Regions from separate parts of the Algoriella sp. genome, predicted to be linked through region 1. Evidence: riboswitches for the same ligand, from Rfam matches in the RefSeq annotation. Region 1 holds a riboswitch; each other region holds the start of a gene.
The links. Region 1 has a riboswitch for S-adenosylmethionine ahead of RSC72_RS03605 (homocysteine S-methyltransferase family protein). Riboswitches for the same ligand answer to the same signal wherever they lie in the genome.

Region 1 (8,200 bases):
TTCCATTTAGTTCTAAAAAACAACCAGTGCCTACAGTTCCAGAGCCAATAATATCACCAGGAAATAATTTTACACCATAGGAAACACGTTCAATTATTTCAGCAAAAGTCCAGTGCATATCTTTAAAATTTCCTTTCGAAACTTCTGTTCCATTTACAGAACAAGTCATTTCAAGATCATAACAATTTCCTATATGTCCAGCTTTTGGCTCGACTTTATAAGTTTCTAACTCTTTTGGCGTAACCAAATATGGACCAAACATCGAAGCAAAATCTTTTCCTTTGGCAGGACCAAGATTCAATTTCATTTCTTCCATTTGTAATTCACGCGCGCTCAAATCATTCAAAATCATGAAACCTCCAATGTATTCATCTGCATTTTCGGCATTTATATTCATTCCTTCTTTCTTGATAACAATGGCAACTTCTAGCTCAAAATCCATACGATTAAAATGTTTTTCCATTGCAAAAATTTTTCCTGGACCTTGAATTGCTTGATGATTAGAAAAATAGAAAACAGGAAACTGATCAAATTCCTCAATCATCGGTAAACCTCTGTTCATACGAGAAGTTTCGACATGTTGACGAAATGCATACGCATCTCTAAAACTTGAAGGATGTGGAATTGGAGCCAAAATTTGAGGTTCGGTAACAATTTTATTTTTATATAATCCTCTATTGATTTCGTGTATTATTTGCTGACAAATCGGAAACGAGAAGTCGTCATCGGCTAATAATTCAGTTAAAGTTTTAGGAAGATTCGGATTTATTTTTTCTAAATCATAAATAGTAGCTTGGTCAACAAGTCCTATTTTTTCTAGGTTGTTATCTAAGAAGGTAACGAATTTCATTTCATGTTATTTGAAATGTGAAGATACAATTTTGTTTTTGATGACAAATAAAATTTGATTCTTAAAGATGAATAAAATTGTAGTATGTAGAAAGAAAAAAGCCTCGAAGCTAGTCGAGGCGTTAAATATTGTTCACAACAAATGAACTTTTATTGTGCGTTTTTTTTAATTGTTGATACTATTTAATTTTTTCAATAATTTGATCAAAATCTTTTTCTAGTAATAATTTATATAATTCAATTACTTCGTCCCAAGAATTTGCCTTAGATTCTATTAACTCATCATCTTCAAAATCAATAATAAGAGTTAAATTTTTTCTGACTTCTACAATATTTTCATCATCACCAATAACACTTACCCAAATGGCGTCATTTTCGTCATCCATTTCTTTTAATTCGTCAATCGCTAAAATAATATCATCTAGTGTTATATTATCTTCAGAATCTGACCAAGCGCGTTGCAAATAATTTTCAATTTGAATCATCAATGTTATTTATTTTATGGTCCAAATATACAGAAAATAGATTTTTTATATAAATATGTAACGCTAAAAAATAGCATTCGCAACTCTTTGCGTATTGATAGAATTGCTCATCGTGTAGAAATGCAAACCTGGCACACCAAATTCTATTAATTCTTGGCACTGATTAATACACCATTCTATTCCTATTTCTTTTATACTTTCTTTATCCTTTGCTTTCAAAACTTCCATTGCAAGACTTTCTGGTAAATCAATATAAAAATTCTGAGGAATTGATTTTAATTGACTTAAAGTTGATAGCGGTTTTATACCTGGAATTATAGGAATGTTAATATCTATTTCGCGACATTTACGCACAAATTCAAAATATTTCTGATTATCAAAAAACATCTGTGTCACAATATAATCTGCACCCAAATCAACTTTTTCTTTCAGATAATGCATATCCATACCAAGATTTGGCGATTCAAAATGCTTTTCAGGATAACCAGCAACACCAATACAAAAATCCATTTTTTGAGATTCTTGCAATTCATCATCCAAATATTTTCCATTATTTAGCGACGTTACTTGCTCTATTAATTCTGACGCGTAGGCATTTCCACCAGCTTCTGGAATAAAATTTTTCTCTGTCTTTATCGGATCTCCTCTCAAAGCCAAAACATTATCAATACCCAAAAAATTCAAATCAATCAACGCATCTTCCGTATCTTCTTTCGTGAAACCACCACAAATCAAATGCGGAATCGCATCTATCTTATAATGACTTTGTATCGCAGCGCAAATAGCCACAGTTCCAGGGCGTTTTCTGACCTGATAACGTTTCAACAAACCATTCTCTTTCTGTTTATAAATATATTCTTGACGATGATACGTCACATCTATAAAAGCCGGATTTAGCTCAATCAAAGGATCCAAAGTTTTGAATGTCGCATTCACATCCTGTCCCTTCAGTGGCGGCAAAATTTCTACAGAAAATAAAGGTTTTCCATTCGCACGGTGTATATGTTCAGTAACTTTCATTTAAGTTAATTTTTTATTCTAATTAATGAAATCTTAAATCTAATATCAAGAATCTTACATCCATTTATTAGGGCGTTCCCTTCGGTCGGGCTTTTCGTTACAATCTTTGCTATTCAGCAAAGGATTTCCACTACAATCCCTAACGCATTTTTAATTTTGTTCTAAGTTCTAAGTTCTAAGTTCTAAGTTCTAAGTTCTAAGTTCTAAGTTCTAAGTTTTGTCATGCTGAGCCTGTCGAAGCATCTTCAACGATCTCAAGTATTTCTAAGCCAAATTCGGGCTCAACCAACGTTCAGCTAATTCTTTAGTCATATTTTTGCGTTCAGCAAAATCTTCTACTTGATCCATTTTTATTTTTCCAACACCAAAATATTTAGCCTCTTCATTCCCAAAATAATAACCAGAAACAGAAGAAACAGGATACATGGCCAATGAACTTGTCAAATTAATTCCAGTATTTTTTTCGACCTCTAAAATCTTGAAAATAGTTTCTTTTTCTAAATGGTCTGGGCAAGCAGGATAACCTGGTGCAGGACGAATTCCTTTGTATTTCTCTGCAATTAATTCATCATTAGACAACGTTTCATCTTTTGCATATCCCCAAATTTCAGTACGTACATATTTGTGTAAATATTCTGCATAAGCTTCTGCAAGTCTATCTGCAAGAGCTTTTACCATGATAGAATTGTAATCGTCCAATTCTTTTTCGTAGTTGTTCGCGACATCTTCTATTTCCTGACCAGTTGTAACTGCAAAAGCACCGATATAATCTTGTATTCCAGATTCTTTTTCCGCAATAAAATCTGCGATAGAGAGATTTGGTTGACCTTTTGATTTCTTTGCTTGTTGACGAATTGTATAGAATTCATTGATTTTTTTGTCATTTTCATCAAACAATTCTATCGTATCATCTTTTATTGTATTTGCCTTAAACAGTCCAAAAACTGCTTTTGGTTTTGCAAGATTTTCAGTTTCAATTTTATTTAACATCGCTAATGCATCAACATATAATTCTTTTGCATTAGTTCCGACAATTTCATCCTCTAATATTGCAGGAAATTTACCATGTAAATCCCACGTTTTGAAAAATGGCGTCCAATCTATAAAATCTTTTAAATCCGTTACAGTAGCCGTGTGTGTGAAAATGCCTAATTTATTTGGTTTGAAAGGTTTACTTTTCTCGAAATCAATTTTTAATTTATTTTTACGTGCATCTTCTATTGATAGATATTCTTTTGAAACAGCTCTATTCAAGAAGCCTTCTCTAATTTTAGCGTAATCTATTACCGTTTCATCTAAAAGTTGATTTTGTTGCGTACCAATTAATTTTTGACAAATTGTAACTGAACGCGAAGCATCCAAAACATGAATTGCTTTGTCATATTCTGGTGCAATTTTTACCGCAGTATGTGCTTTAGAAGTTGTTGCGCCACCAATCATTAATGGAATATCAAGATTTAAGCGTTTCATTTCTTTGGCAACATGTACCATTTCGTCAAGTGAAGGTGTAATTAATCCTGAAAGGCCAATTACATCAACTTTATTTTTTTGAGCTTCCTCTAAAATCTTTTCAGCAGAAACCATTACGCCTAAGTCTATAATTTCGAAACCATTACAACTTAAAACGACAGAAACAATATTTTTACCAATATCGTGTACATCGCCTTTTACGGTTGCCATTAAGATTTTTGAAGGTTCTTTTTCTGTTTTATTTCTTAGTTTTTCATCCTCTAAAAAAGGAGTAAGATAAGCGACAGATTTTTTCATGACGCGAGCAGATTTTACAACCTGAGGTAAAAACATCTTTCCACTTCCAAATAAATCTCCAACAACATTCATTCCGTCCATCAAAGGACCTTCAATTACTTTTAATGGTGATTTTATTTTTTCTAAAGCTTCGGCAGTATCTTCGTCAATATATTCTGTAATTCCTTTTACTAAAGCGATTTCAATTCGTTTTTCTAAAGGTAATTCTCGCCAAGCATCGTCTTTTTTCTTCTCTTTTGTAATTCCTTTTAATCCTTCAGCAAAATCGATTAATCGTTCTGTTGCATCATCACGTCTATCTAATAATACATCTTCTACGTGTTCTAATAAATCTTTTGGAATGTCATCATAAATCTCAATCATTTCAGGATTTACAATTCCCATATCCATTCCATGTTGAATTGCGTGATACAAAAATGCAGTGTGCATTGCTTCACGAACAGCATTATTTCCACGAAAAGAGAAAGAAACATTAGAAACACCACCAGAAACTAACGCATGTGGTAGATTTTCTTTGATCCATTTTGTTGCTTCAAAAAAGTCGATTGCATTACGTCTGTGTTCGTCCATTCCAGTTGCGACAGGAAAAATGTTAACATCAAAAATAATATCGTGTGGATTAAATTTTACTTGATTAACCAAAATATCATACGAACGTTTTACAATTTCGATACGTCTTTCGTAATTATCAGCCTGACCATTTTCGTCAAAAGCCATCACGACTGTCGCGGCACCGTAACGTTTGATTTTTTTCGCATGTTCTATAAACAATTCTTCTCCTTCTTTAAGAGAAATAGAATTTACAATTGCTTTTCCTTGTACGTTTTTTAATCCAGCCTCGATGATTTCCCATTTTGAAGAATCAATCATAATAGGAACTTTGGAAATATCTGGTTCAGAAGCAATCAATCGAAGATATTTTACCATAGAAGCAACGCCATCAAGCATTCCTTCATCCATATTAATATCAATGATTTGTGCACCACCATCTACCTGATCGCGGGCAACTTGAAGTGCTTCTTCAAATAATTCATCTTTAATTAATCGTAAGAATTTTTTAGAACCAGTAACATTTGTACGTTCACCAACGTTGACAAAGTTTGAATTTTCACGGACAATTAAAGGTTCTAATCCAGAAAGTTGAATTTTTATACCTGACATTATGCGTTTATTTTTCTTGGTTCGTATTCTTTTGCTAATTCTGCCATTAATCTTATGTGGTCTGGTGTTGTTCCGCAACATCCACCAATTATATTAACTAATTTTTTTTCTAAAAATGGACGAACATAATCGCGCATCATTTCGGCAGTTTCGTCATATCCACCAAAAGCATTTGGTAGCCCTGCGTTTGGATAAGCACTAACATAAAAAGGAGCTTTTTCTGCTAAAACTTCTAAATATGGAATTAAATCTGTTGCGCCCAAAGCACAATTTAATCCTACTGAAAGTAAATCTAAATGCTCTAAAGAAATTAAAAAAGCTTCTGTAGTTTGTCCAGAAAGTGTGCGTCCAGATTTGTCTGTAATTGTACCAGAAGCAAGCAAAGGAACATTAATTCCTGTATCTTCTATTGCATCTTGAATTCCGAAAAATGCTGCTTTTGCGTTTAATGTGTCAAAAATAGTTTCTACTAATAATGCATCAACACCAGCTTCTAACATTGTTTTGGCTTGCGAATAATAAACTTTTGCCAAAGTATCAAAATCTACATCACGATAACTTGGATCATTAACTTGTGGCGAAATTGAGGCTGTTTTGTTTGTAGGACCTAAAGAACCAACAACAAAACGTGGTTTTTCGGGTGTAGAAAATTCTTCGACAGCTTCTCTTGCCAAACGAACAGCTTCGTAATTTAATTCGTCCACCAAATCAACCATATCATAATCAACCATAGAAATAATATTGGCGTTGAAGGTATTTGTTTCAATCAAATCTGCACCAGCAGCCAAATATTCTCGGTGTATATTTTTGATGATTTCGGGTTGAGTTAAAACCAATAAATCATTATTTCCTTTAAGAGAAGTATGAAAATCCTTGAAACGTTCGCCTCTATAATCTTCTTCTTGTAAATTATGTTTTTGAATCATAGTGCCCATAGCACCATCTAAAATCACTATACGTTCTTTTAGTATATCGTCTAATTTCATTTTATTTTTTTAAAAAACCTTAGGGGAAGAATAGCGAAGTAGCTCCTTATCTTTCTCTTAAATTAGAGTAGGATGTAGCACCCAACTTTGCTTTGGGTTGCCAAGATTTCAGCGGGCCTAATCCCTCCATCTTTTCTTCATAAGGCACCTACAAAAGTATCTAATCTCAATAAAATAAAAAAATGATAATGATAGAAAAGAATTATTATTTATATGTCAATAAAATAAGTTAATCATTACATATAATTGAATTAAAAAATATTGTGTTTTTAAAGTGTATTTTGAATTTTATTCTATTAAATAGTGTTTTTTTAGAAAAAATATTTTTATTTTAAAAATATTAGAAACTTATTAAGAATAATATTTTAATCTGAATCTATTTTTGATATTGTATTAAAGAAATATATAAGGGTATACTTATAAATTATTATTAATTAAGAAAATAATTCTGTTTTAATTGTTTTTATAGAATTATTTTAATTTAAAATATTGTTTTTGATTAATATTAAGAAAAATATAATATTATTAATGAAATTATATTTGGAGTTTAGAATTGCTTTACATTAAATTTGCCCTCAGAAATAGTTCATTAAAATTTACAGTTTATCAAGAAAAGTGGAGGGAAATGGCCCAAAGAAACTTTAGCAACCTAATAACAAAATTAAGGTGCTAAATCCATCCGTAAGGGAAGATGAATAAAGACTTGTGCAACCAATCATTCAGATAATTTCTAATTTGTTGGTTCAATTGTTTTTATTTGGCAATTGAACCAATTTTTCTTCTGCTTTTTTGATAAAAATCACTAAAATTAAACTTAATTAAATGAAAAAATTAAATATCGGTTTATTCGGATTTGGCGTTGTAGGAGAAGGAATTTACAAAGTTTTAGAAGAAAAACCGCAACTTAACGCCACAATAAAAAAAATTGTAATTAAAGATTTATCGAAACCAAGAAATGCGCCGAGCGAATTATTTTCTGATAATGCCGATGATATTTTGGAAGATGATGAAATAAATGTAGTTGTTGAGTTAATTTCCGAATCTGATGCGGCGCATGCTATTATAGTAAAAGCTTTTGATAAAGGTAAACATGTGGTAAGCGCAAATAAAAAATTGATTGCAGAACATCATAAAGAATTATTAGAATTACAATATAAAAATAATGTTTCATTTCTTTATGAAGCCTCTGTTTGCGGGTCGGTTCCGATTATTAGAAATTTAGAAGAATATTTTGATAACGATTTATTGAATTATGTTTCTGGAATTGTAAATGGAACGACGAATTACATTTTAACAAAAATGGCGAAGGAAAATGAATCATATCAAGATGCACTGAAAGCGGCTCAAGATAGTGGTTTTGCTGAAGCTGATCCGACTGCAGATGTGGAAGGTTTTGATGCGGCGAGTAAATTGGCGATTATAACGTTGCATGCTTATGGTAAAAAAATTGATGTAAAAGATGTGATTCGCAAAGGAATTATGTCGCTACAAGTTCAAGATTTTAAATATGCAAAAGAAAAAGGTTATACAATAAAGCTTATTGCTAACTCTACAATAAATCATCAAACAGGAGAAATAAATTCGACCGTATTGCCAACTTTTGTGAAATTAAATAAAACAATTGCGCTTGTAAACAATGAATATAACGGTGTTTTGATTGGAAGTTCGTTGTCAGACGAGCAATTTTTATATGGAAAAGGCGCAGGTCGTTTCCCAACTTCTTCCGCAGTTTTGAGTGATATTTCAGCTTTAAATTATGATTATAAATATTCAATCAGAAAGTATGATGAAAAAGAAGAAGGTGTATTTAATCAATCTGGACAATTGAAAGTTTATATTGGTTTTAAAGATAAAAATTTAGATGTTGTTTCTTATTTTGATGAAGTTGAAGAACGTTATGAAAGCCCTGATTACAGTCATATTATAGGAAAA
Region 2 (8,200 bases), on a different contig from region 1:
AGAGAGTTAGTTTTTACAAATAAAAAATTAGTAAAAGATCAAACTCCGATCGGGCGATCTATTGTATTTATCTTTTCAGATTTGATTGATATTTTTGAGAATATAACAGCAAATCAATACGATTACAAGAAAATACGCGAAGTTTACGGAGATACAAAAGCGATGCGCAAGATTTATAATATGATGAATAAAATTGCGCATGAATTAAAAATGATAGCTTATCATATCAATTCAAATAAAAAACCTAAACAACCAACATTTGATTTTGAAGTTGAATTAAAAAAAATTGACGATGCTATAAAAGAATTGTATGCAGAGGGCAAAAAACCAATCGTTTTAACTAAAATTTATATCAATTTAAAACAAATTGTTTATAAAATTGAGTTTATACATAAATTCTTCTACGACGATTCTTTTACCGAAAAAAAGAAAAATCCGTTGGATCATGTCGAACATTTTCAACCAACAGTCGATTATTCTATCCGAAAATTACGTGATCATCTCAATCTGAAATCACCAATTTTCAGACATGCTTTACGTTCCTCTATCGTAATGATTTTGGCTTATGGCGTCACTTTTATCATTCCGATGACTTATCATAGTTATTGGATTTTGATGACCGTATTGGTTATCCTAAAACCAGGTTTTAGCGTCACTAAAAAACGAAATTTACAACGTTTAAAAGGAACAATTGGAGGTGGATTAATTGGAATATTAATTTTATTGATCATTCCACAACATAGTATTCGTTTTGTCTTAATGCTATTTTTTATGTTAATGGCCTATACTTTTATTCGTCAAAAATACGCCATCGGAACCTTTTATTTAACCGCTTATATTCTTATATCTTTTAGTTTCTATTCAGAAAAAGATTCTATTTACATTATACAAGAACGTCTTGTAGACACACTAATTGGTGGATTTATGGCTTTTATTTCGTGTTATATTATATTTCCTACTTGGGAAAAAAATAGTATGAATGAATATATTCAAAAAGCATTGATTGCTGACTATGAATTTATCTTTCTAATCTTCAAAAAATTAGCCGATAATGATGTTTCTACAACAGATTATAAGTTAGCACGTAAAGATGTTTTTATTGCAATGGCGAATATAAATTCCGTGTTTCAGCGCGTAATTTCCGAACCAAAAGGCAAACAAGAAAATGCCAAAGAATTGAATAAATTTACAATTTTCAATCAATCATTCGTCTCCTATTCAGTTGGTTTAGTTAAAATTATCAAGAAAAATAATTCTGTTATTTTAACTTCAGAACATATCCGATTAATGAAAAAAATTCTTCAATTACTCTTACAAAATATTCGATTGTATGGTGAATATGAAACGGATCATTTAATGAAGACAATTCAATTTCAAGAGAAAACAATAGCATATACAGAAATTGAAACAGAGGCTTTGCAAAATGAATCTGAATTAATAGAAGATTTGTTAGAGTATTTGTACGAAATAGTTTACGATTTTACCAAAGTTGGGCATGTTTTTGTAACGGACGAACCTTTAAAAGATACTAAAATCACATAAAATGACACTCTCTAACCTATTCAAAAATTTGCGTCCATTCGTAAAACCTTATCGCTCTTTGGTTGTCGCAACTCTGCTTCTAACCTTGCTTGGTTCTTTTACTTCGCAAGTCAATGCAGTTATTTTGAAGTATACTGTAGATTCAATTAACGATTTAGTTGAAGTAGGACAAGGTTTAAAAGAAGGATTAAAAATCATCACTTTCATTTCAATTGTTTTATTAACAAAAGAAATCTTAAATGCTTTTATCAGTTTTGGACAGAAATATTATGGTGAAAAACTAAGAATATTAGTTTCTCAAGATTTATCACAAGCCATTATCGAGAAAATATTGACGTATAAAATGGCTTTTTACACCAATCAAGACAATCAAGCAGGGAAATTACAAACTCGCATAGATAGAGGAATTGAAAGCTTAACACGTCTGGTTCAGAATTTTTTTATTGATATTTTACCTCTTTTTGCCAATTCTATTATTGCGCTAATTTTAATGTTCAACGCTAACTTTTATGTCGGTTTAGTTGGTCTTTGTATTGTTCCGATTTATTTTATCATAACACAGCAACAAGCCAAAAAACTGAGTGGTTGGCGAAGAAATTTGAGAGGTTTCAGAGAACAAAAATCACAAGGAATTATTAGTATTATTGATTCTATTACCGTTATAAAATCATTTAACCGCGAAAATATTGAAGGTAAAAAACAGCTTGATTTACAAAAAAGTTTGACTGATAATCAAATGCAAACGCGTAAAACAAGTTTCATTTTTGATGGATTAAAATCATTTATAGAGCAATTTGGTGTTGTAATTATCATTATTTTGACAAGTTATTTGGTTCTTAACGGACAAATGACAATTGGTGCGATAATGTTTCATATCCTTCTGTTTAATAACGTTTCGGCGCCAATTCGACAATTGCATCGTATTTATGATGAAATGAATGATGCAATGATTTATTCAGAAAGTTTTTTTGGTATTTTAGATGCGAATGAAGAAGTAGAATCATCTGGAAAATATATTCCAACCGAATTAAAAGGGAAATTTGAAATTCAAAATGTAGATTTTTCTTATCCAAATGGATACAAAGCCTTAAAAAATATAAATATGACCATTCAACCTAATAAAATTACGGCTTTGGTTGGTTTATCTGGTGCAGGAAAAAGTACAATTATTAATCTTTTAGATAAATTTTATCAACCAAATTCTGGTAAAATACTTTTAGATGGAATAAATTTAGAAGAATATGATACACAATATTTACGAGATAATATTGGTTTAGTACTTCAAAAAAATCACATTTTTAATGGAACAATCGAAGAAAATATTCGATACGGAAATATCAATGCAACTTTTGACGAAATAGAAGATGCTGCAAAAAGAGCGTATATTCATGATCAAATTTTGGATTTACCAGAGCAATATCAATCCAAAGCATTGTTACTTTCTGGTGGTCAACAACAACGTATTGCCATTGCACGTATGTTTCTTAAAAATCCACCAATTATTTTCTTAGACGAACCTACTGCAAGTTTGGATGCAATTGCGACAGAACAAATTAAAAACAGTATAGATGCTATAAAAAAGAATCGTACAGTAATTATTATTTCGCACAGTATTTCTCAAATTATAGATTCTGATTATACGTATGTGATGAAACAAGGCGAGGTTGTAGAGCACGGTGTACACGAAGATGTGTATAAAATGAGTGGAACTTACAAGGAAATTTTTGATGCAATGGCAAAAAGTCTAAACATAGAAAAAATAGCCAAAACATTAGATGATGACGAAGAAGAAAATTATTAAAAATAATTGAATTTTAAACGATTATAATCATTAACTTTAAAATGAATAAAAGCATTAAGTATGAAAAAATTATTTTTAATAATGGCAAGTCTTACTTTCGTCACCCAATCGTGTGAACCAAAGAAAGAAATTAACAACGAATTAGCAGAAAATAACAAAACATACGACAATGCTTTAGATGTCCCTGTTGGTAAAATTGGCGTGATAATAAATATTGATTCTTTGGGCTTTTTCGATCATAATTCTCAAGATTTAAACACAAAAATAGATTCAAAATACATTAAAAATCAACTTCATCAATTAAATTCTACGTTTGATATTAATCAAATTATTAAAGATAAATCAATCAAAATATTGAATGAAAATCATTATAAATATGATATTATCAACCAATACAACAAGGCCGATTTTCCGAAAGATTTGGTAACCAACGAAAATCTGAAAAATATTAATTTTGATTTGTTAAATAAAAATTACAAACAAGACGATTTGGTTCTTCTTAATATAAAATCTGGTTTAGATTATAACCCAGAAGACAAACAAAAATATGTTGCAAAAACATACGTGTATATTAATATTTTAGACCTAAAAAACAAAGTCTTAAAATACAGTGAAACCATTGGTGGAACAAAATATATAGATGAAGCTGCCAATAAAATTTCGACAAAAAGTCTTGAAATAAAACTGAATGAATCTCTTAACGAAACCTTAGAAATCATTGATAATAAATATTAAAATACATTGAACTATGCGGTCAAATTTATTTGACAATTTTTGGAAGTCCTGATTCTTAATAGATTCAGGATTTTGTTTTATATGGATTTAAGATAAGATTATCTTATCTTTGGCTTTCCAAATTTTAATCAATACAGGTTGATTTTTAATTAATCAACAATAAATCATAATCATTCAATAATGAATTTTCTAACAGTCGAAAATCTTACCAAATCATACGGTATTCGTACCCTTTTCAAAGATGTAAATTTCCATGTAAACGAAGGCGACCAAATTGCTTTTGTTGCAAAAAATGGAAGTGGAAAATCTACTTTACTTAAAATTTTATCAGGATTAGAAACTCCAGATTCTGGTGATATTCGTATAAACAAAGGTGTTAAAATTTTGATGTTAGATCAATCAGATGATTTTGACGAAAATTTGAAAGGTGAAGAATATATTTTCAATCACTCTAATGAAGTTTTAGATGTTGTTCATCAATACGACAACATGATAGAAAATGATCCGACAAATCCAGAATTAATGGATTTGATGAGTAAAATGGATTTGTTAGATGCGTGGAAAGTAGAACCTACGATTAGAGAAATTCTGTCGAAACTTAAAATTGATTTCTTAGATCAAAAAATCGGGAAGCTTTCTGGTGGTCAGCGTAAACGTATTTCATTAGCCAAGTTTTTAATTGATTTAAGTTTTGAAGCGGGTTATGTTTTATTGATTTTAGATGAGCCAACCAACCATTTGGATATCGAAATGGTAGAATGGTTAGAATATTTCTTGAACAAAGAAAATAAAACTTTGATTTTGGTAACCCACGACCGTTATTTTTTGGATGCAATTTGTACCAAAATATTAGAAATGGAGGACAAAATGCTATACGTACATTCGGGCAATTACGAAACATATATTACCAACAAAGCGTTGCGTGTAGACAATCAAAACGCAACAATTGACAAAGCAAAAAATCTATATCGTAAAGAAATAGAATGGATGCGTCGCCAACCAAAAGCGCGTACAACAAAGTCAAAATCTCGTATTGATGCTTTTTATGACACAGAAGAAGCTGCAAAGCGTAAAATTGTAGATCAAAAAGTAAAATTAGAGATGGTAATGACACGTTTGGGTCAAAAAATCATCGAAATGGAACATGTTTCGAAAGCTTTTGGTGAGAAAAAAATTCTTGACGATTTCTCTTATATTTTTGCTCGTGGAGCTAAAATTGGATTAGTTGGTAAAAATGGTGTTGGTAAAACAACTTTTTTACGCATTTTAGAAGGAATAGAAGATGCCGATTCTGGAATTATAGAACGTGGAGAAACATTGAACATTGGACATTTTAAACAAGAAGGTTTAAAATTTAATGAAGATATGCGCGTGATAGAATTTGTGAAAGATATTGCAGATTTCTTTCCATTATCTAACGGTAAAGAAATGCGTGCCGAACAATTCTTAGAAATGTTTTTATTTTCTCCAGAACAACAACATACACACATCGGAAAATTGAGTGGTGGTGAGAAAAAACGTTTACAATTATTAGCAATTTTATACCGTAATCCGAATTTCTTAATCTTAGATGAGCCAACAAATGATTTGGATTTACCTACTTTGACGGTTTTAGAAGATTTCTTAGAAAGTTATCAAGGTTGTCTTTTGGTGGTTTCTCACGACAGATATTTTATGGATAAAGTGGTAGATGAACTAATGATTTTTGAAGGAGAAGGAATTCTTTCTCGATACATGGGAACGTACACAGAATACTACATTGACAATAAAAATAGACCAGAAACTGAACCAAAAAAGATAGAAAAAGTTGAAATTATAGAAGAAGTAAAAATTGTTGAACCAATTAAAACTGAAACGAAATCAAAAAAATTATCTTTTAAAGAACAGCGCGAATTAGAAGAAATAAATAAAGCTTTACCTACTTTAGAAGCAAAAAAAGAAGAGTTAACAAACTTACTTTCAGATCCAAATTTGGCGTATGATAAAATCGCAACAATTGGCGATGAATTACAAGCTATTGTAGACGAAATTGAAGAAAAAGAACTCCGCTGGTTAGAGTTATCAGAATAAAATGAAGGAAGCAAATTGCTTCCTTTTTTTATGAATATATCCTTCAATAATAATTATTTAGAAGTTTATTTTGGTGATTAAACTTTTTAAACTATATTTACTCTATCAATCATCAGGAGTTTCTGAAAATTACAGAACACCAACCGAGCGTAAACCTGCTACGGTGGTATAGAATGAGGGCAAACCGCCAAATAAAAGGTTAATCTCCACTCTATCCTGTTGTTTTAATCATTCTAAAAAAATATTAAACAATGGAAAATCTAAAAAATGAATTTATCTCTTTATTCAGAGAATTAACGGACAATGAATTAATAGAACGCTTTAATCAATCTGTCGGAATTAGCGCATGGAATACCGCAAGAAGATGTTACGTAAAAACATTATTCAATGAATTACAATACCGAAATTTTGATTGTACAACAGTAGAAAGAGGAAATACATTTTCTCTTCAACACAAAGTCATTTTGGTTGAAAATAGATTAGAATATTTGGAGTAAAACATTTTAAATTCTTCAAAATTATCTGAAATTAACCTACATCAAGTTTATTATTCTTAAAGTGTAGTATTTTTATTAAAATATTTTATTATGGATAGAAAAAGCTTCATAAAAACTTCTTTATGGACTTCTTTATTGGCTTTCACAGGTATTTCTGTAAGTGCAATCACGAATAATGACGACAAAAAAATAGATAAGAAAAAACCTAAAAAAGATGGTTTGAGAGGTGTGGAAATGGTTTGCTCGCCAACCAATACGCATATGGTAGGAAATGGTTTTAAGGTGATGAATTTTTATCCGAACGGAAAAGGTTTTGAGGAGCGTATGAGTCCGTTTTTCTTATTAGATTTTAATGCGGAAGTTAATTTTCCACCGTCTGATATTGCGCACGGCGTTGGTGTGCATCCACATAGAGGAATAGAAACTATAACTTTTGCCTATAAAGGTGCAGTGGCTCATCATGATAGCGCTGGAAATTCGGGTGTGATAAATCCTGGTGATGTGCAATGGATGACTGCTGGTGGAGGCGTTTTGCATAAGGAATATCACGAGCAAACCTTTAATCAAAAAGGAGGCGCTTTTGAGATGTTACAGTTATGGATTAATTTGCCCAAGGCACATAAAATGACTCCTGCAAAATATCAAGGAATTACCCACACAGACAAACCAAAAGTAGAACTGCCAGATGGACAAGGAACTGTCTTTGTGGTTGCAGGCGAGTTTAATGGCGTTTCGGGTATTGCGACTACATTTTCCCCAGTTCACTTGTACGATATGCATTTGAAAAAAGATGCTAAAGTGAGTTTTGAACTTCCTGAAAATTTTAATTCTGGATTGTTGGTTGTAGACGGCGATATTGAAGTAAATGGTAATAAAGTACCTGAAAATCATTATGTTCAATTAGCTAATGAAAAGGGAGCAATTGAGATAAAAGTGAATCGAAATGCTCTTGTAATGGTGCTTAGCGGCGAACCTTTGAACGAACCTTATGTGAGTTATGGTCCTTTTGTGATGAATACGGAAGACGAAATCCGTGAAGCGATTGAAGATTATAAGGCTGGTAAGTTTGGTTTTTTGGCAGATTAGTGAGGTTATAATTATAAAAATTTATTTTTAACTATCTTTATCAAAAATAAATCAATGAAAAAATTAGCACTTATTTTGGGAATTTTTGCAAGTAATTTTGCCTTTTCTCAAACTGTAAATGATGTTCCAATCAAAGATATTAATGTAGATTATGTACAGATTATTGGAACTGGTCGCGGATTGAGTACAAAACTAAATGTTCGATTGGATTTTGGACAAGATACAAAGTCATTTTCATTGAAAAATGGTCTTAAAATAAAAGATGAACGTGGAATTGCTGTAAAATTTAATTCGATGATTGATGCGTTAAATTTTATGTCATCAAATGGATATGAATTTCAATTTGCCTATACGTCAAAAGAAAATGACGATGATGCGCTTTACTACATCTTGAAGAAACGAAAATAAAAAAATCCTCAACTAAGTTGAGGATTTTGTGTTTTAATATATAGCCACTCCGAATCTTAAC
Region 3 (8,200 bases), on a different contig from region 1:
TATAGGTGTTTTTTCACGAAATTCTAATAACTTTGGTTTCGTTAAAAAATAATGTTAACTGTAATTATTAAATAACCTTCGAAATAAATGTTAGACCTTAAAGAACTATTAGAAAGATTAAAACTTGAATCAAGCGAAAAATATGAAAGTGAAACTTTAGAATTTAAAAATTTCAAAGATTCTAACTCACTTAACAATTCAAAAGAGCTTTGTGATGAAATTTCCGCTTTAGCCAATACCAAAGGAGGAACTATTATAATAGGAATTAAGGATTTTAATGATATCAAACATAACAATTTTTACGAACAATTAAATGGTTTTGAAGTAATTGATTTAGATGTTACAAAAGAAAGAATTAAAGGGAAACTAAAACCAAAAATAGATTTAAAATTATTTAATTTCAGTTATGAAAGTAAAAATTATTTGATTATAGAAGTTCCCAGAATTAACTACTCTTTAGTAACTACTTCAAGTGGAAAAGTATACATTAGAGAAGGTAAATCAAGCGTCCCTGCTGAACCAAATCAGATTCAAGAACTTGTAAATAATTTACAAACTTATGATTGGAGTAGTAAAGATATAAACTTTGAAAATATTGAAAATTTACTAGACAAAATAGCTTTGCATGAAGCCAAAATTGATTTTGCAAATAGAAGGAATATAAATGTTGATAACTTAACAGATTTAGCATTTTTAGAGAGTATAAATGCAACAAAAAATGGCATTTTAAATAATGCTGGTTTGTTATTCTTAGGTACAAAAAATGCAATTGAAAAATATTTAGGTAATTACGAGTATAGATTTTCTTGGAGGACAAACTCAGGGATATTAAAAACTAATGAAGTTTGGAACGATTGTATTTGGAACTCAAAAAAAAACTGTTAAGAATCATTTTAATAACTGTAATTCAGTTCAAAAACTTGAATATAATGAGCAACAATATGAACTGAATTTATTAGACGAGCAAGCATTTCATGAAGCATTTTTAAATTCAGTTGTACATAGAGATTACTCAATTGATGGAATGATATCTATTAATTTTAAAGATGACGAATTAATAATTTCGAACCCTGGAACTTTCTATGGAGGAGTAAATGAAGATAATATTTCCTATCATGAGCCTAGACACAGAAATAAAATTCTTGCTAAATTATTAATGACATTTCAATTAGTCGATAGAGCAGGAATGGGAGTTTTGAGAATTAGTTTAAATTCTTTGAAATATGGTAGAGATTTTCCTCAGTGGAAAGAAAATCAAAATACTATTGAAGTTAAGATGCCATCTGAATATATCAAAGCACCTATTTTTATTCTAACACAAAAATATCTTACGAATTGTAGTATAATGGATTTATACATTATTAATAAATTGTACGAAAAAGGATTTGTTAGCGTAACTGAATTGGAATTAGACTTGAAAAACATTTTCAAAAATCCATGGAATGAAATACTAAAAACTTTTAAAAATGAAAAAATACTTGAATATATTGAGTTTAAAGGTACTAACGAAGGTCTTTTTATTTGTACAACAGAAATAGGTAAAATATGGTTAGATGTAAATAAAAAGTTTAAAATACCTTCTAATAGCGAAAAACATGTAAAACTTTATCAATATCTAAAAAAGCATAAAGTAGCATCTAATGAAGATATAATGAATCTACTAGAATTCTCAAGACCTAGTGTTACATCTAATTTTTTAGCAAAGTTAAAATATGTAAAAAATGCGGGCAAGTCACGTGCAAGTAGGTGGAGTTTAAAATAACTACCGCTAACAAGGTTTTACAAAATGTCAGATTAAAAAAATATAAAAATAAAAACTCATTGTTTTTATTTTTCATATAAATTATAAATAACACAAAAGCTCCTTCTCAGGAGCTTTTGGTTATGCGACGTTGTTGATGAATTCTTTTTCTAAAATTCCGTCGACTATTTTTTCTACTTGTTCTATATGTTCTTTTACAAGCTCATTATCTTCTATTTGTTGTATCTCATAAAACTTTACATGCTTGTTAAACTCTTGTAGTTTTGTGTAATAACGTTTCAGTTCTGCTTTGTTGAAGACGTTGCCCTCTTTTACATAAATCACATGAATATTAGATTTTATGAATTGTGAAACTTCCAAAATATCACCTCTATTTCGAGCAATATCTATCGAATAAAAAATAGATTTCAGGTATTCATTTTTAGCCGTTGGTTCTTTCACTAACCAATCTTCTGTCTTGGGACTTGCTGCTATCGGAATAATATTTAGCACCTTATTAGGAAACAAACAAGCCATTTCCCACGCTATTCCACCACCTAAATCTGCACCAATTATAGCAAAAATCTCTTGTACTTCCAATTCAAACAACGCCAACCAAAACAACACCGCAACATCTCGGGCGGTAATCTTATCACGTGGAATATAATCGTACTTTATGGTTTCGGAAATGCCATTTCCTGGAATATCAATACAGATAACCGTATACTCATTAAGATCAATTGCTTTGTTTTTTCCCATAACGCCTTCCCAATGATACGTACAATCAGAATTTCCTTTTAAGGAATGATTAATCAAAATAATTGGTGCAGTTCCTAATGGAAGCCCAAATGTTTGAAATGTGACTGAAACTTGTTCTAAAATTGTGTTGTCTTCCAGTGGCCATACCGGAAGTGTTAATTGTTGTAAACTTTGCATTGTTTTAATTTTTTTTGGTTGTTCTACATTACTTTTTGCTAAAAAAATCCCCATCGAAACAAATCGACGGGGAAATAAATAAATTAAAAAATAAAATCTCTTTTAATTATACATGACTTCCCACGTCTGGATATTCCAAACCTGTTTGCGAATCGACATCATGTATAAACACGTAAATTTCATTTTTTAATCTTTTTGTTCTATCAAATATAGAAAACATTTTTCGGAAAAAGCTTAAATAAATCTTAATTTTTTGTAAAATTTTCTTATTTACTGTCATGTTGAGCTTGTCGAAACATCTCCTTTCAGAGTTACATCTAATTCAGAATATAAAAAACATCATCACATAGAGAAATAGAAATAACTAAATTTTAGTTTAGATTTCTCGATACCTCGAAATGACAAAAAACCATTAAAAAATATCATCTTGAATTAATTGTTATATAAAACTTGCCAAAGAATATTAAATTTTTGACTTCATTAACGCTCCATTCTGAATGACAATTACTGTCATGTTGAGCTTGTCGAAACATCTCTTTTCAGAGTTACATCTAATTCAAAAATATAAAAAACATCATCACATAGAGAGATAGAAATAGCTAATCTTAGATTAATCATTACACTAACACTCGATTCTGAATGATATTACGTAAAAAACTTCTCCTTGAGAAGATTATAAAGGTGTTTTTTTTGAATGTAAAGCTGAAATGAATTCAGCTTGACAAGACGTATTTTTTTTAACTCTTACTGATTGTTTTAAAATAAAATTATTAAAATGTATAACTCATATTCTAATATTTGTGTAATTTTACACTGTATTTCGAATCGTACTAATAATAGTAACGATACCAACCGAGAGTAGTCTCCACGGTGGTGAAACAATACGGGAATCAATCCAAAACAAACGTTATCTTCCCTATTTATCGAAATACAATATTGTTTAAAATTTAAATATTATTGTATGACACAGAACATTAATGAGCTTAATTTGGCTCCTATTTCTAATGAAAAATTAATTGATTTTATCAATCAACAATTACCAATTACAAATCCTGATTTGAAGAATCATATTATTGCCGAATTCAAGAATAGAGGGTTAGATTATCGCCATTTATACAACTCAAAAACAGATGAATTGAATATTAAATTACCGTTGAGTTTGATAGATGGTTGTTTGTTTGAGCGTAACATTCCGAAACCGCCTTTGGTTGGTAATTTTTATACAATAGTACATCGACTAAGAAATTTCTTGCAACATAGCAAAGAGTTGAATGGAAAGAAATTAAAGACTTTTCATTATATATACGATCAACTTTTTTTGCCTTACGATGTGGTGGAAATAATTTCGGAAGATGAGATAGGAAATCTAACCGAAAATGATGTTTTTGTAACATTCAAAAACTCAAAACAGCATTTCCCGAATGAAGCTGCATTGCAAAAAGTTCCGAAAAATCATTTGATTGTCACTGTAGATAAGGGCAACTATTATCGTGGATTGAACAAGGTTTATATTTCGTTGAATGATACTATTATCCGAGAAGAAAACTTGAATAACGTATCAGCTTAACTAAATTTGCTTTCGACAAATCTCTATATTTGTCGAAAGTATTTTTTTATGACACCAGAAAAGAGAGAATTAGTAGAAGCAAGTTTTAATCGTTCGGAAACCTTAAAATTTTATAACGCATCACTCGTAGAATGTGAAACAGACTATGTTTCGATCAAAATACCAAAACAGGAAATGATGACGCGTAAACATGGTATGTTTAACGGTGCTATGATTGCTTCTTTGGTTGATGTTTCTTCTGGATATGCGGCTGTTTCTCATTATGACGACGATTGCTATGTGGTAACAGTTGAGCTAAAGGTTAACTATTTGCGACCTGCTTTGGGTGATTATTTACTATCTAAAGCCTATGTGATAAAAGGTGGAAAAAAGATAAGTACCATACGTACAGAGATTTTTGTGGTAGATGAAACAACGAACAAAGAAACACACGCCGCTACTTCTTTGGTTACAATGATGAGGATAAAATAAAGTTTTTGAGATAATAACTTTTTATAGAAAAAATCCAAATTTCGAGTAAAATTTTGCAAGACTTTTTCTATCAAGAAATTAGTTTTTGAAGATGAAATTCTGTTCTCAATACAATTTTTATTCACTTTATTTTTAAAAATTACTCGTATTGACGAATTCTAAACAAAATCCACAACAGCTTAGAATATTTTCTAATAACACAATTAATTAAATCAATACATCTTGCTATTTTCTTCTGTTTAGTTGGGTTACTTTTATGAAAAATAACACGATGAGAATAAGAGAACTACAATTATTCACAACTAATTTAGAAAAAACAAAGTCTTTTTATACGGACATTTTAGCTTTTCAATTAATTGATGAAACTTCGAATCAATTTAGTTTACAAATTGGTTGGACAAGGTTAACCTTTGTACAATCGGAGAAAAAGCATATTTACCATTTTAGTTTTTTAGTCGATAAAAGTCTATTTGAAAATGCGTTTGAATGGATGAAAAATAGAGTTGAAATATTACAAACAAAAAATGACGAACAAATTGCTTTCTTCGAAAATTGGAATGCAAAATCATTTTATTTTTATGATGGAAGTGGAAATCTTGCTGAGATTATTACACATTATAATTTGGACTATCAAACTGATACCGAATTTGATCAAAATTCTATTTTAGGTATTTCAGAAATTGGTTTGCCTACAACTGATATTGAAGCTACAAATAAGTTATTAGAAGAAAAAACGACTTCTAAATTCTGGAAAGGTGATTTTGAAACATTTGGTACAAACGGCTCGGATGAAGGCAAGATTTTGTTAACCAATTACTTCATTAAAACAACTTGGTTTCCGACAACTAATAAAATAATTCCTACTCCGTTTACAGTTATTTTAGAAAATGAAAATCAGTTTTCAAAAGTAATTTTTGATAATAATAAATTAAACATATCTAATATCGCCAAACTATAAAAAATAAGCATTGAATAAAAAGCGATATCTTAAGGGTAAAAATAAATCGGATTGTAACTTTGTAGTTCAAATTTCTAAAAATGGTCAATTTTATTCTAATAGCTGTTTGTATTTTGGCTGGAATGGTTTTTAAAGCAACAAAATCTATTCATCCAGATGCGCATAAAGGAATCAATACTTGGATTCTCTATTTAGCTTTACCAGCTGTTTCGTTCAAATATCTTCCGCAAGTTGTATGGTCTAAAGAAATGCTTTTTCCCATATTTTCTACGGTAGTTATCGCGATAGGAAGTTTGTTTTTTATGAAATTCTACAGCAAAGCCAAAGGCTATTCGGAACGATCACGACGCACATTAGAATTGGCAAGTGGCTACAGCAATACCTCTTTTATCGGCTTTCCATTGATAGCAGCATTTTATGGAGAAAAATATCTGAGTATTGCTATTATTTGCGATCAAACCATGTTTTTGTGCTTGTCTACAATCGGAATAGTTTCTGCTCTGAAAGGTGGTAGCAACGGTTCTGGAGCAATAGATGCAAAATTTATCTTGAAACGATTGTTTACATTTCCTCCTTTTTTGGGTTGTATCAGTGCACTAATCTTATCTCAACTTATCGATTTATCTCCTGCTGAACCATTCTTCGACAAACTTGCCGCAACTGTTGGTCCATTAGCATTATTTTCGGTTGGTTTACAACTAAAATTTAATGGCTGGAGAAAACTATGGTCGCAAATATCAATGTCGATGTTATACAAATTAATGATTGCACCTGCGGTTGTTATGCTTTTAGCAGTTGTAATTGGTATAAAAGGTGATGTGGCGAAAATCTCTATTTTTGAGGCTGCAATGCCAACACTTGTTACGTCAAGTATTATTGCGGAACAGTTTAAACTCAATACTAAATTGACGAATTTAATTATCGGAATTAGTATTATTATTGGATTTTTCACCTCAGCTTTTTGGTACGAGATGATAAAATTGGTTATTGGGGAATAATTATAGTTTAGTTTCAAATTAAAGAATGTTTTCTTTAATTTGAATACACATATTAATTTATCTGTAGTTATTTCGTAGTGTTTTTTTTGCCTCTAAAAGTAGATTTTCTTCAAATTTCATCCGTTGTTCATCTCTACTCAAATCATTAAAATATAAAATCATTCCGTTATCAATCCAATCTTGAATTTCTCGATACCAAGTATATAAATATTCAAGATTCAATTCTTCACCAATATGTTCCCTTTCATGACCTTTCCAATCTATTTGCTTGTAAACATCATTGTCTAAAATCTTCATAATTTCAAAAATTTTATTAGGATTCTCAACAATTTTCATTAAATAATATTTGGTTAGAATTTTTGCAGCAGCCGTTTTACTCGGTAAATTAATTTGTAATTCATCTAATGAATGATTAAAATACTGCAATATTTCAAAAGAATTATCCTTTTCATCCATTCCTGCTAAAATATAAATTGATTCAGATTCTATATTTTCATTTAGAGCTTTCATAGCAATATTAGGTAACTCTTTTACCGAATAATTTTCTAAAACATAATTGGAAATACTTTCAATAAAATTCATTGTATTTTGAAGTAAAAAATTATAAATAACATCCGTTGTTCATTTTGAATTAAAATTAGCAAAATGAACAACAGGTAAATAACATTCAAATTTATAAAATCTCTTTCAAAAACAATAAAGTATGTTGCCAAGCTTTGTCAATTTTATTTATTTGTTTCAATTTCAATAATTTTCTTCCCTTTATCACCTAAATATTGAATTAAAAGTTCTTCATAAACCTTATATCCTTGATCAGAGTTCGTGAAAATTAAAATTCCTTGCTTTGTTTTAGGAAGAAAAACAACAAGGCATTGAGTTCCTAAATCAGAACCTCCATGTGAAATTGCAAATTCGTTATTGCCTAAATCATAAATAACCCAACCTAATCCAAAATATTGATTCTCCTTGATTTTAACTTGTTTTTGAAGCATTTCATCGTAAATCTTATCCGATAAATTTCCTCCATTCAACATATTCATTAAAAAATTTCCGTAATCTGCAATTGTCGTATGCAAATCATCTGCAGCATTCGCATTCTTATTTTTTAGGATATCATAAGGGTTTTCATCTTTATCATAACCAATTACAAAACGTGATTCATCTGTATTTTTTGTCCAAATAAAATCGGTATCTTTCATTTGCAAAGGCTCAAAAATCAACTCATTGGCTAATTGATTTAATGACTTCTTGAATTTAATTTCAAGTGCTTTTCTTAGATATTCAAAACCCTCACCAGAATAACTATATTTTGTTCCAGGATCAAACAGAAATTGCAATTTATTGTTCTCCGTTTCACTTCTCCAATTTGGAAAACCAGTTTGATGACTTAAAATAATTCGAGTTGTTAATTGTTTACTTCTAGGATCTTTCGCTATATCAGAATCGGTGTAAATTTTATAAATTGGTTCATCAATATTCCATTTTCCTAGACTTGTTAATCGCAAAGCAACCATTGCTGTAATAGGTTT
Region 4 (8,200 bases), on a different contig from region 1:
GTTTAACCATTTTGGGTAAACGTGTAGGATGAAAAAAGTCTCACTTCATAAAGTGAGACTTTTGTATTTATTTTCCTATAGACCATATCAATGCTTTTTCTTTTGTAGCACGATAAATTGTAGAATGTTCTTCTTTTGGTTCGGGAGAATAATTCCATTTTAGATTAGGAATGTTTTCTTGAGTTAATATATTTTTTAATTCCTCAGTATATTGTAATATATCAGTAGCGCCAGAACCTGCAAACCATAATTTTTTAGTCGTTTTAGGGAAATTTTTCAAATCTTGCTTCGCATTTTTCACTAAATAATGATCGTTCCACCAAAGAGAAGGATCTATTGCGATATAGAAATTAAAAAGATTAGGTTGCTCCATAAAAGTTTCCATGATAAATAATCCAGCTAATGATTCGCCAATAATTCCTTTTTCTGCTTTTGTACGGTAGCGTTTTTCTATTTCTGGAAATAATTCGTCTTGAATAAAAGTTCTAAATTCTTTAGATTCGCCAACAATAGAAGCTATTTTTTTATCTTCTTCAATTTCAGTTTTAGGAGTTAAATCTTTTCTACGTTGTATATTTTCTATACCTACTAAAATAACTGGTTTTATTTTATTTGCTTTAATCAATTCGGCAAGTGTATTGGCAATATGTGGAAAATCTTCTTTTGTTCCACCATCTGGCATGTAGAGAACAGTAAGAGAATCTTTTGATGTAGAATATCCTTCGGGAACCCAAACGTTGATGACACGTTTTTCATTTAATTGTTTAGAATCTACGGTGAAAGTATCGTGTTTCGGAATAGGATCATTGTATTCTGGGAGATTGTTTTTACAACTTATTATACAAGTAAATAATCCAAAAAGTAAAAGTAATTTATAAATTGATTTCATAAGATTTTTTCATGTTAATCAAATATACAATTTTTAGAAAAAATGATAATTATTAATAAAAAAAGATCGCGATTGCGATCTTTTAATTCTTTATCTGAACAAGTTTTTAATAATCCAAAAACTTTACTTTATCTTCTATTGGTTGGCGAACTGCCGTAGGATTTTCTCCATCATATTTTCCCATATAAAAAATACCAACACATTTTTCATTTTCTTGCATAGTTGTAAATTCGTCAACATTTGCAATAATATTAAGAGGAGAAGACCAATATGCACCAATTTTTAGTGTAGAAGCCATCAACCACATATTTTGAACAGCCATAGATACAGCAGCCAATTCTTCCCATTCAGGATTTTTTTCTGCATTGAAAAAATTGATTAATACAATTTTGTTCGACTTATCGCATTTCTCAATCATAGAATTAATTTTTCTATCACTCAATTGTTCTGGTGGAGTTCCTTGTACATAAATTCGTTTTACATATTCTCTGAAACGATCTTTTGCTGGACCTTCCAAAACGATAAAACGCCAAGGTTCTGTTTTTTTATGAGAAGGTGCCCAATTTGCAGCTTCAAAAATTTGAGCTAATTCCTCGCGTGTTATTTCTTCTGTATTATACTGTGGTGGAAAGACAGAGCGTCTTGCTTTTATAATTGATAATAAATCGTTTGCATTCATCTTGTAACTTTTTACAATTTAATTCTACTGATAAGACAAATTTACATTAAATTCAATTAAACTAACATTAAGATGAAAACATTAGATGAGTCGAAATTAAATCACGCTAAAACACAAAAATTTAACTTCAAAATAGGAGATTACTTTAATCAAGCTATTACAATATTTTCTAATAATTGGCAAGATTTTACTTTGTTTGCATTAGCATCAGCAGGTATATATTTGCTTTCTATTTTTACAATTATTGGTCCATATTTTATTATGTTTCCACTAATGATCGGTTATGGAATTGTGACAGAAAAAATAGAAAAAGGAGAAAATTTTGTTTTTAAGGATTTTTTTAAAGGATTTGATAAATGGCAAGATTTTTTAGTTTTAATACTTATCATTTTCGCATTTAGTTTGTTATTTATTATTCCTTATTTTTTCTTTTTATTCGGAATAGGTTTATTTTCTGATAATCCTGAAGAAATATCTCCATTTGTCGGACTATCAATTGTATTTATATTTCCCTTTTTTATGTTAATCGGTATTGTATTTAGTGTTCTAATTTTTCTACCACCTTACCTCATTTATTACGGAAATATGGGTGCAATAGAAAGCATTAAACAATCCATTCAAATTGCGAAAAAGAATTTTTGGTATTTATTGTTATTTGTTTTGTTACAAAGTGTCATATCACAATTAGGCGCTTTTGCATGTTATATTGGTCTGTTAGCAACTATTCCTTTTGGTTATATTATGGGATATTTATTGATAAAAGATATGTTATTATCGGACGATGCAAAAACCGAAATAGATCTGCTTGGTACAAACCAAGAATAAGCTTAATTTTAGCGAATGTTAGCAAAGCATTCTATTTTTAATAAAATGAATGAATTGGGAGCTGCAAAAGTTCCCTTTTTTTTTATGATTGATTTTCTCAAAGAAAATGGAGAAATTATTCCGTTAAATGAAATTTCAGATGAGATAAAATTTGAACTAAATTCTATTCAAAATTATTCAATCAATCGTAGCTTTCTGTTTGATAAATTTCCAATCGATTTTTCAGATTATCAATCAAAATTTAAACTAGTACACGATAATTTATTGTTCGGAAATTCATATTTGACTAATTTAACTTATCCAACAAAAATCAATACAAATCTTAGTTTAGACGAGATTTATCATTTCTCCGAAGCAAAATATAAGTTGAAATATAAAGAAAATTTTGTCTGTTTTTCACCCGAACGCTTTGTGAAAATAGAAAATCATCACATTTTTTCTAACCCGATGAAAGGCACAATTGATGCGTCAATTCCAAATGCCAAACAAATCATTTTAGATGACGAAAAAGAAGCAGCAGAACATGCAACAATTGTCGATTTAATCCGCAATGATCTTAGTTTAGTTGCCGATAATGTTGAGGTTATAAAATACCGTTATATCGATGAGTTGAAAACAAATGATAAGACTTTATTACAGGTTAGTTCAGAAATTAGAGGAGATTTGAAAGTGGATTTTCATGAAAATATCGGAACTATTTTTGATAAACTTTTACCAGCTGGTTCCATTTGTGGTGCGCCCAAAAAGAAAACTATTGATATTATTTTGGAAGCTGAAGACTACGATAGAAAATTTTATACGGGTGTTTTTGGTGTTTTTGATGGCGAAAATTTAGATAGTGCGGTGATGATTCGTTTTATAGAAAATGATAAAAATGAATTATTTTTCAAGAGTGGAGGAGGAATTACAGCGAAAAGTAATGCGAAAGCAGAATATGAAGAATTAATACAAAAAGTATATGTTCCAATTTATTGAATCGATTTGTTGTGTTAACAAAGAACTTAGAAATTTAGACTATCATCAAGCCAGATTTGATCGTACGCGAAGTGATAATTTTAATGATATTCAACCAATTTTATTAAAAGAAATTATTCAATTTCCTACAGATTTATCAGACGAAAAATATAAAGTTAGAATTGTATATGATCGCGAAATTCAACGTATCGAATTTCAACCTTATCAAATCAAACCAATCAATTCAATCAAACTTTTTGAGATTGACCCAAAGATAAATTATACGTACAAATATGTTGACCGTTGGTTTTTTGAGGAATATATCAAAGAAGCTCAAACCGATGATTTGGTCTTGGTAAAATCCAATTATATTACAGATTGTACTTACTCTAATATTGTTTTTTTTGATGGCGAAAATTGGTTTACGCCACGCGCTGTCTTACTGAAAGGAACAATGAGAGAGTCACTTTTGAATGAAGAAAAAATTAAAGAAAAAAATATTAAAGTTTCCGATTTAGCGAACTTTCAATCATTTAAAAGAATCAATGCTATGATGAATTTAGAAGAAAGTCAAGGAGTTAGCATTTTAGAATTATTTTAAAACTCTATTAAAATTATAGAGTTTTATTTGTTTTTTAGTCCATTTAGCATTATATTTGCATAACTTATCAAGAAAGGCGGAGGGAATGGCCCTGTGAAACCTTAGCAACCAGATGACTTAATAATCAAGGTGCTAAATCCAACCTAATAAAAGGTAAAGATGAGTAAAAGTTTTTGACTTTTATCCTGCTTTTACATGTTGGTTTCTTGCGAGTTTTTTGATTAAATAACATGAAAAGAAACAAATTTTTACTTGCATCATTCGCAATTTTCGGATCTTCATTACTTTTTGCTCAAGAAGTAGAAAAAGAAGAGGAACAAACAAATCTTAACGAAGTTATTTTAATTGGTGGTCGTACATCAGAAAGAACAGTTGTAAATTCTTCCGTTCCTGTTGATATTATTGATATTGAACAATTCAAAAAATCTTCACCTCAATTATCTGTAAATGATATTTTAAATTACGTAATTCCTTCGTTCAATTCCGTTCGTCAATCATCATCAGATGGAACAGAACATATCGATCCTGTTACTTTACGAGGAATGGGGCCAGATCAAGTTTTAGTTTTGATTAATGGAAAACGTCGTCATACAACGTCTTTAGTAAATTATCAAAATACGGTAGGTAATGGTTCTGTTGGTACAGATTTGGGGGCAATTCCTATTTCTGCAATAGATAAAGTTGAGGTTTTACGCGATGGTGCTGCTGCGCAATATGGTTCTGATGCCATTGCAGGTGTTGTAAATATTGTCTTAAAATCTAAACCAGGAGGTGACGCATCTTTAACTTATGGACAAACTTCTCGTAACGATGGTGAAACATATAATTTTAATGGAAGTTTCGGTACAAAGTTAGGTAAAACAGGATCTCTTGTTTTTTCTGCAGTAATTACTGATCGTAAAAAAACAAACCGTTCTAAAGATAATAATTTAGATATTTTTGGAGATAATTTCGCCTATGATTTCGCAGATGATCCTGCTGCTGCACGTGCCGCAGATGACGCGAAATTGGCTGCTTTAGGATTAACACGAAAAGATTTTAGATTTCAAGTAGGTGATGCAGCGATTAAAAATCAACAGTTTTTCATAAATGCAGAAACAGCTTTAACAGATCGATTAGATTTTTATTCGTTTGGAGGAGTAAGTTTACGTCAAGGAGAAGGTTTTGGATTCCGACGTTTACCGAGCGAATTACCTACGGAAGCATTAACGATTTATCCAAATGGTTTTCAGGCAACTTTAAAATCAAATATCAATGATTATTCTAATTCAACAGGATTACGATATTCGTATGATGGTTGGAAGATAGATTTGAGCAATACATTTGGTTTTAACTCATTCAAATATAATGTTGATAATTCAATCAACTATTCGTTAGGTATAGATTCGCCAACAAATTTTTATGCAGGAAAACATTCGTTTTTACAAAATACAGTAAATTTAGATTTTTCGAAACGTATCAATCAAAACTTTAGTTTAGCTTTTGGTGGAGAATATCGTTACGAAAAATATCAAATAGAAGCTGGTGATGAGTCATCTTACATAGGTTCTGGATCCGAATCTTTTGTTGGTTTCTCACCTTTGAATGCTGTAAAAGGAGACCGTAATTCTGTTGCAGTTTATGTAGATGGAGAATTAAAATTTGGTGATTTTACAGCGAATGCAGCTGGTCGTTTCGAGAACTATTCAGATTTCGGAAGTACAATCAACGGAAAATTAGCAATGCGTTACGAATATGCAAAAGGTTTTTCGGTTCGTGGAGCAATTTCTACAGGATTTAGAGCGCCATCTTTACAGCAAAAATATTTCAGTAATTCGTACACCGATTTATTTTTAAACGATAATGGCGATCAGGTTTTGGTTACAAAAGGAGTTATTCGAAATGAGTCAGAATTATCAAGAGAAATAGGTTTAGATAAATTGAAAGAGGAAAAATCAATCAATGGGAGTTTAGGTCTTACATTTCGTCCGACGTCAAAGTTATTCATCACTTTAGATGGTTATTTTATTCGTGTAGACGACAGAATTGTGTTGACATCTGATATTACAGATCCTGCTTTAGAAAAATATAATGTTGCAACGGCACGTATTTTTACCAATGCAATAGATACCGAAACACGTGGAATTGATTTGGTTGTTTCGTATGATACACGTTTGGGACGAGGAAAATTGAATGTTAATTTATCTGGAAATATCAACGAAACAAAAATTGTTGATTATCACTTTCCTTCTGCTTTAACAATTGCTCAAAAAGAATTTTTTGGACCAGATCAAGTCAATATTATCGAATCTTTAAGCCCGAAAACGAAAGCAACTTTGGGATTGAATTATGCCATTTCTGGCTTTAATTTTATGGTAAGAAATACTTATTTCGGAAAAGTAACCAAAGATGGTTATCCATGGGGAGTTGTCCAAGAAAACTCGGGTAAAGTTGTAACAGATGCTTCGATTGGATATGATATTACAAAGAATTTTAATATAACAATTGGCGCAAATAATTTGTTTGATGTTTTTCCTGATAAACAAGCGTATGAAAATTCGTATTATGGTGTTTTTCCAAATGCACCAGTACAAATGGGAATGACGGGAGCTTATTATTTTGCAAGAGCAAGTTTTAAATTCTAATTAAAAATAAATAAAATATAGTGTCAATTTTGATGTATTTTGAACATCTAAAATTGACACTTTTTTGTGTATGGCAAGTTTGAAAATTGGTTGGAAAACCGCAGCAGCATTAGTTATTTCGAATATGATCGGAACTGGTGTTTTTACAAGTTTAGGTTATCAGATTTATGATCTAAAAAACACGTATTCTATTCTCTTATTATGGATAATTGGAGGTTTTTTAGCGTTGATAGGTGCGTTTATTTATTCGGAATTGGCATCAAAATTTAAACAATCTGGAGGCGACTATATTTATTTGTCACGAACATTTCATCCTGTTTTTGGTTATTTATCAAGTTGGATTTCTTTATTTGTAGGTTTCTCAGCGCCAATTTCTTTGGCAGCTTTGGCAATGAGTAAGTATTTGAATATTCTTGGATTTAATTTCGGAAAAGAGTTTGCAATTGCAATGATTTTAATTGTTGCCGTTTTTCAATCGTTTAGCTTGAATTTGAGTAGTAAATTTCAGAATGTATTTACAGTTCTAAAAGTTGTTTTTATATTAACTTTAATTGGTATTGGTCTTTATTTTGTTCCAACAATAGAGCCTAATGCAATTGTAGTAGATAATACATGGAAACAAGAATTGCTACTACCTGCTTTTGCAACTTCTTTGGTTTATGTAACTTTTGCATATACAGGCTGGAATTCTGCCTCATATATTATTGAAGAAATTGATCAGCCAAAGAAAAATTTACCCAAAGCACTTTTTATTGGAGTTATTTTTGTGACAATAGCATATGTTTTTCTAAATTATGTTTTTCTAAAACATGCCTCAGCAGTTTCGTTGGTAGGAAAAGAAGATGTTGCTAATATTTCGTTTCGAAATCTGTTAGGATCTAATGTAAAATGGGTAAGTTGTTTTATCGCTTTACAGTTAATAGCAACTATTAGTGGTTATTTATGGATTGGTTCGCGTTTAACACAGGCTACAGCAAGAGAAAATAAGTTGTGGAGTTTCATGGCGAAAGAAAATAAAAATAGAATTCCAGTTCGTGCTATTTGGGTGCATACAACAATTAGTATTCTCTTAATTTTTTCAGGTGATTTTGAGGTCATTTTTACTTATACTTCTTTCGTATTACAAGTATTGGCAACGTTGGCAATTTGTACCGCTTTTTTTATAAAACGTGATGAATTAACAATTATTAAAAGTAGATTTTTCTATTTACTTCCAACAATATTTTTAGCTTTTAGTTTATATATCTGCTACTTTGTTTTGACGCAAAAACCCAAAGAAAGTTTGATTGGTTTAGGTATTATTTTTCTAGGATTAATCATTTTCTATTTTGATAAGAGGATTAGTAAGTAATTTTAATAGAATCTAGATTTAGTTAATGTCTTATTTTAGTAATAATTAAGTACTTAAAAACGTTTAATCATGTTTTTTTATGTTATTTTTATGAAATAATTAACATAAAAATTATGATTAAAAATTTACTTCTATTTAAATGTGTAGTTTTGTCTTTTCTATTAAGCAACGCTTCTTTTGCACAAAACAAGCCTCTTGAAGTTTGTGGAACTGAAGAACTACAAGCTGATTTTTTTAAAAAAAATCCTGGATTTAAAGAAATTTATGATGCTAAATT

Region 2: another riboswitch for S-adenosylmethionine. It lies ahead of RSC72_RS12005 (hypothetical protein); the one in region 1 lies ahead of RSC72_RS03605 (homocysteine S-methyltransferase family protein).
Region 3: another riboswitch for S-adenosylmethionine. It lies ahead of RSC72_RS10300 (hypothetical protein); the one in region 1 lies ahead of RSC72_RS03605 (homocysteine S-methyltransferase family protein).
Region 4: another riboswitch for S-adenosylmethionine. It lies ahead of RSC72_RS03915 (TonB-dependent receptor plug domain-containing protein); the one in region 1 lies ahead of RSC72_RS03605 (homocysteine S-methyltransferase family protein).

Annotation. Positions count from the first base shown of each region.
Region 1 is NZ_JAVXKG010000005.1:89,970-98,169, forward strand. It holds gene RSC72_RS03585 (fumarylacetoacetate hydrolase family protein) at 1-850, opposite strand, end outside; gene RSC72_RS03590 (hypothetical protein) at 1,029-1,334, opposite strand; gene metF (methylenetetrahydrofolate reductase [NAD(P)H]) at 1,398-2,354, opposite strand; gene metH (methionine synthase) at 2,619-5,282, opposite strand; gene RSC72_RS03605 (homocysteine S-methyltransferase family protein) at 5,282-6,268, opposite strand; SAM riboswitch class I at 6,312-6,414, opposite strand; SAM riboswitch class I at 6,869-6,966, shown strand; gene RSC72_RS03610 (homoserine dehydrogenase) at 7,091-8,200, shown strand, end outside.
Region 2 is NZ_JAVXKG010000029.1:13,656-21,855, reverse strand. It holds gene RSC72_RS12025 (FUSC family membrane protein) at 1-1,542, shown strand, start outside; gene RSC72_RS12020 (ABC transporter ATP-binding protein) at 1,544-3,343, shown strand; gene RSC72_RS12015 (hypothetical protein) at 3,404-4,078, shown strand; gene RSC72_RS12010 (ABC-F family ATP-binding cassette domain-containing protein) at 4,259-6,148, shown strand; SAM-I-IV-variant riboswitch at 6,253-6,353, shown strand; gene RSC72_RS12005 (hypothetical protein) at 6,400-6,645, shown strand; gene RSC72_RS12000 (pirin family protein) at 6,736-7,731, shown strand; gene RSC72_RS11995 (hypothetical protein) at 7,786-8,139, shown strand.
Region 3 is NZ_JAVXKG010000022.1:42,393-50,592, forward strand. It holds gene RSC72_RS10285 (ATP-binding protein) at 88-885, shown strand; gene RSC72_RS10290 (ATP-binding protein) at 839-1,762, shown strand; gene RSC72_RS10295 (alpha/beta fold hydrolase) at 1,883-2,677, opposite strand; SAM-I-IV-variant riboswitch at 3,488-3,590, shown strand; gene RSC72_RS10300 (hypothetical protein) at 3,639-4,244, shown strand; gene RSC72_RS10305 (PaaI family thioesterase) at 4,293-4,715, shown strand; gene RSC72_RS10310 (VOC family protein) at 4,987-5,673, shown strand; gene RSC72_RS10315 (AEC family transporter) at 5,754-6,671, shown strand; gene RSC72_RS10320 (hypothetical protein) at 6,729-7,253, opposite strand; gene RSC72_RS10325 (serine hydrolase) at 7,397-8,200, opposite strand, start outside.
Region 4 is NZ_JAVXKG010000006.1:10,975-19,174, forward strand. It holds gene RSC72_RS03885 (GNAT family N-acetyltransferase) at 1-32, shown strand, start outside; gene RSC72_RS03890 (alpha/beta hydrolase) at 68-889, opposite strand; gene RSC72_RS03895 (nitroreductase family protein) at 996-1,568, opposite strand; gene RSC72_RS03900 (hypothetical protein) at 1,641-2,393, shown strand; gene RSC72_RS03905 (aminodeoxychorismate synthase component I) at 2,409-3,368, shown strand; gene RSC72_RS03910 (aminotransferase class IV) at 3,352-3,948, shown strand; SAM riboswitch class I at 4,010-4,114, shown strand; gene RSC72_RS03915 (TonB-dependent receptor plug domain-containing protein) at 4,179-6,572, shown strand; gene RSC72_RS03920 (APC family permease) at 6,643-7,923, shown strand; gene RSC72_RS03925 (GEVED domain-containing protein) at 8,037-8,200, shown strand, end outside.